Regions from separate parts of the Paenibacillus xylanexedens genome, predicted to be linked through region 1. Evidence: riboswitches for the same ligand, from Rfam matches in the RefSeq annotation. Region 1 holds a riboswitch; the other holds the start of a gene.
What was found. Region 1 has a riboswitch for glycine ahead of sdaAB (L-serine ammonia-lyase, iron-sulfur-dependent subunit beta). Riboswitches for the same ligand answer to the same signal wherever they lie in the genome.
Positions count from the first base shown of each region.

Region 1 (2,398 bases):
GAACGACCGGAGTTACTGGTGTTACAGGTGCGACAGGCGTAACGGGAACGACCGGAGTCACTGGTGTTACAGGTGCGACGGGAGTAACGGGGACGACCGGAGTCGCTGGCGATACAGGTTTAACGGGAGCGACCGGATTCACTGGAGTTACAGGTGCGACAGGCGTAACGGGAGCAACAGGACTGACGGGGCCGACCGGAGTCAGTGGTGTTACAGGTGCAACAGGTGTAACGGGAGCGACCGGAACCACTGGGGCTACAGGAGCGACAGGCGTGACGGGAACAGCTGGGACGGCTGGTGTAACCGGAGCAACGGGAGTGACCGGAACCACAGGGGCTACAGGAGCGACAGGCGTGACGGGAACAACCGGGACGGCTGGTGTAACCGGAGCAACGGGAGTGACCGGAGCTACTGGGGCTACAGGAGCGACAGGCGTGACGGGAACAGCTGGGACGGCTGGTGTAACCGGAGCAACGGGAGTGACCGGAACCACAGGGGCTACAGGAGCGACCGGATCGACAGCAGCTTCTGCTCCTGCGGATTCTTCTCTGTTTGCTGACAGTCAGACAACGGCATTGCCTCTTCCGTTGACCGGTGAAACGATCATTCAGACCCTCAATGTACCCTTGGTGGCAGGTCAACGCGTGAAAATCGATAATAGTACACAAGTAGCAGTAGTTGTAGGGTCTAACTGGAGTATTGCGTATAACATTAACCTGAGGCGTAACGGAGTTCTAATTAATCAATTGCAACTCTCAAGGACCGGGAATGCTGCGGGAACGTTGAGGTTTCTTTCTTCTAACACTTACGTGGATACTTCTCCTGCGACAACGACTAACGCATATACGATAAGTATTGAATTTACGACAACTAGCAACGTCACGAGTGCCTCAGCGGAAGTGAGAAATGTGAATGCTATTCGCTTCAGTTAAAATAGACATCGGACTTATGGTAATTACACGTTACTTTTGTTGACATATATGATATTGTACATTACTCTATGGGTATACACGATCAAAAATTTAGAAATGTACCATTCCGATTAAGAATCAAATTAAGATAATACAGCGGATGATAACGAGCGGGAGAGACCTGGGTTAGCCAAGCAAAATGGCTAGTGTTCAGGCACCGAAGGAGCAAGCTGCTGCGCACCCGGCGCAGTGGTTAATCTCTCAGGTAAATGTACCATCGTTGGACGCAACTCTGGAGAGTGCGCGAACTGCGCCACCCAAGGGGTATATGATCAGTCAGACCGGTGATCTTGTCTGTAATCGCAGGCAATGCGCCTTGTCGTGAGACACTGCTGATCGTGAAACTCTCAGGTATCGAGGACAGAGAGAGGGCCTGAGGCCTTCTTCTGTCCTTTTTTGATGTCATCATTCAGTAAATAAGGAACAATATGGCTCAGATTCTGGATGGAAATGACGAATACAATTGGAGGGTTATAAGGTGCGATTTAAAGATGTGTTTTCAATTATTGGTCCGTCGATGACGGGGCCTTCAAGTTCACATACAGCTGGAGCGGCAAGGTTAGGGAGAATTGCTCGACAGTGGCTAGGATGTACGCCAGATCGTGCCCGGCTGACCCTGTACGGTTCATTTGCAGATACGTATCAGGGGCACGGAACAGATCTGGCACTGATCGGCGGTCTGCTGGATTATGTCACAGACGATCCGCGTATCCCGGATGCAGAGCAATACGCAGAGGAAGCGGGCATGGAGGTTGAGTTTTATACAAGTGGCCTGCCTGCTCCTCATCCGAATACGGTCAAAATTGAGTTGTGGCATGGAGAACGTGCCTGCTCCTTAATCGGTGCATCCATTGGTGGTGGAAGTGTATCGGTGCATTCGATGAATGATTTTCGTGTTCAGATTAGTGGTGAGTTCCCGACACTCGTTCTTCGACATGCAGACAAAGCAGGGGTGCTTGCGTCGGTAACGTCCACGATCAGTTCATCCGGGGTTAACATCGGGTATATGCAGGTGGATCGGAAAGCCCGTGATGGCGAAGCACTGACTGCGATGGAGATGGACGGTGTGCCTAATCCTGATATGCTCAAGCGTCTAAGGGAGCTGGACCATGTGTTAGACATTCGTGTCATAGATTTGAAGAGAGGAGTTGATTCGGATGCGGTTTAAACATTTGCATGAACTGAATACGATCTGTACAGCAGAATCCAAAACCATTGCTCAGCTGATGATCGAGGAGCAAGTTCAGGAGACCAATACACCGGAAGCGGATGTTGTGAAACAGATGTCTGAATATTACCAGGTGATGAAGGAAGCGGTACGCAAAGGGTTAACGGAAGATACGACATCACGCAGTGGATTAACAGGTGGAGACGGCAAAAAAATGGCCGAGTACATTCGCAAAGGTGAGACTTGTTCAGGAGATGCT
Region 1 covers NZ_CP018620.1:1,318,069-1,320,466, forward strand. Annotated here, with positions in the region: gene BS614_RS05995 (hypothetical protein) at 1-932, shown strand, start outside; glycine riboswitch at 1,073-1,197, shown strand; glycine riboswitch at 1,202-1,337, shown strand; gene sdaAB (L-serine ammonia-lyase, iron-sulfur-dependent subunit beta) at 1,450-2,139, shown strand; gene sdaAA (L-serine ammonia-lyase, iron-sulfur-dependent, subunit alpha) at 2,129-2,398, shown strand, end outside.

Region 2 (2,398 bases), 2.2 Mb from region 1:
GATAAGGTGTGTAGGCAGTGTAGAACTCGGAACGGGAAATGACATGATTGATGACTGAAGGAACATGATGATCGTATATACCTGCGCCGAGGAAGCTGGCGTGTGTTTCGAAATTGGCGTTGGCGCCGGCTTGTTTGGACATATGACGTGTCAGTGCATATTCATCAAGTTTGGAGGATACGGGCAGCTCGCCCTGATAACGAATCTCCTGCGGAATGTCCTGAAACAGTTCCTCCAGCGTATCCACACCGATGGTTGCGAGCATGGCGCTCTGATCTTGCTCAGTCATGGGAATATAACGGTGCTTGCTCATGCTTGATCAGCTCCTTGAGTAGGTGTCTTCGACGTACGTGTCCGTTTATGAAAAGGGGTCTTCACGACCTCGGCTTTTAATTTCTTGCCGCGGATCTCAATCTCAAGCGGGGTTCCCAGCGCAGCGTATTTGCTGTCGATGAGGGCAAGCCCCAGATTACGTTTCAATGTAGGTGATTGCGTTCCTGTTGTCACTTCACCAATCTGTACGCCTTCGGCGTAAATCGGATAGTGGGGGCGGGGAATACCGCGCTCCAACACTTCGATGCCGACCAGTTTGCGGGCGGGCCCGTCAGTTTTTTGCTGTAACAAGGCTTCGTGTCCGATAAAAGGTCCGGCATTCAGCTTCACAAACATACCTACGCCAGCTTCGAGTGGAGAGATAGTTGCCGACAATTCCTGTCCATACAGAGGGAGCTTTGCTTCAAAGCGCAGTGTATCCCGAGCACCGAGGCCTGTCGGTACAAGTCCGTGACCTTCACCGGCTTGCATTAACCCATTCCAGACCACAGCGGCCTGATCTGCAGGAACATATAGCTCAAAGCCATCTTCACCGGTATAACCGGTACGGGACAACAGTAATTTTACTCCACATACTTCAGCATCCTGCACAAAACGAAACGGTTCAATCGAGCTTACATCCGTATCTGTAACTTTCCCGATAATGTCTACAGCCAGTGGACCTTGCAAGGCGAGTAGCGCCGTCTGCTCAGAATCGTTGGTCATGCTTACGCCGGGGATCAAGTGCTCTTGCAGCCACGCCCAATCCTTGTCGATGTTGGAGGCGTTAACCACAAGCATATAATGCTGATCTTCCAGCTTATACACGAGCAGATCATCCACCACACCGCCATCAGGATAACACATCAGGGTGTACTGAGCTTGACCGGGAACCAGCGTTGTCACATCATTAGTCATCATTTGTTGCAAAAAAACTTCAGCCTGCTCACCCTGTACTGTGAATTCGCCCATATGGGATACATCAAACAGTCCAGCACGCTCACGCACCGCTTCATGTTCTTTCTGGATTCCGCTAAATTGCACCGGAAGCTCCCAGCCTCCAAAATCAATGCACCGTACGCCTTCGTATTGCTGATACAGTGGGAAGAGTGGTGTTCTAAGCAAATCGGACATCAAATCACCTCGTCATGGGCCGTCAACCGGCCGGATATACAATCGTGGATCAATGAACCAGGGTATTTTTAAATTTTTCAGCAGAGATTTTTAGTAGATAAGTATGGTAAGGCAGCTATGGCAGCGCTGATCTGAATCCTGTTTTTCGTTTTTTGGGAAAAAGGAAAAGGACAGGCCAAAGAATCGGCATGCCAAGTAGCACGCTGTATTCTAAGGCTCTGTCCCTTGTACCTGAGAGTTACCCCGCTGCCTTGTGCAGCAGGTTTCCCCTTGGGTGATCATAACGCCCGCTCAGGGCGAATAGATGCTCTCCAGAGTTGCGTCCCGTAAAAGTCCTTTTGCCTGAGAGATTCACCCCCGCTTATCGGTGGTTTACTCCTTCGGCGTTACCTCATGTACATCCCGAATCGGGTGTCACGGGTAATCTCTCCCTTTACATTCATCCGCGGGTATAACATAGTCCAATAAACACATTTACTCCTCTCATTAAAACGTGAATCCACTACCGATGTCAAGAACGATATCATATATAATGATTAAAAACCGAATATTTAATTTGTTTTTAATGTTATTGTTCGTATATTTAAAAAGACTGCGCTTACTATTCTAATATTCACCAGTATATGAAGAAAGAGTGTAATCCGGTTACAGGATTTAGAGGTGTTCAGCAAATAAATTGTGAGGTATCTTGACATTTGATTCATAAATATCATACGCTATGTTCTGGGAAAAAGGTTAAGGTCAAAGAACGCATGTACTCATTAATGAAAAGCGAGGCGGATATCGATGAGCGAATTGAAAAGTGATTTCCTGTACAGTGAAGAGCACGAATGGGTGCAAACCGTAGGGGAGGATACTGTACGTATTGGCATTACCGAGTTCGCGCAGCATCAGCTGGGTGACATTGTGTTTGTGGAATTGCCTGACCTTGAAACCAATGTAAAAGCAGAGG
Region 2 covers NZ_CP018620.1:6,154,495-6,156,892, reverse strand. Annotated here, with positions in the region: gene gcvPA (aminomethyl-transferring glycine dehydrogenase subunit GcvPA) at 1-313, opposite strand, end outside; gene gcvT (glycine cleavage system aminomethyltransferase GcvT) at 310-1,446, opposite strand; glycine riboswitch at 1,663-1,763, opposite strand; glycine riboswitch at 1,767-1,889, opposite strand; gene gcvH (glycine cleavage system protein GcvH) at 2,233-2,398, shown strand, end outside.
Region 2: another riboswitch for glycine. It lies ahead of gcvT (glycine cleavage system aminomethyltransferase GcvT); the one in region 1 lies ahead of sdaAB (L-serine ammonia-lyase, iron-sulfur-dependent subunit beta).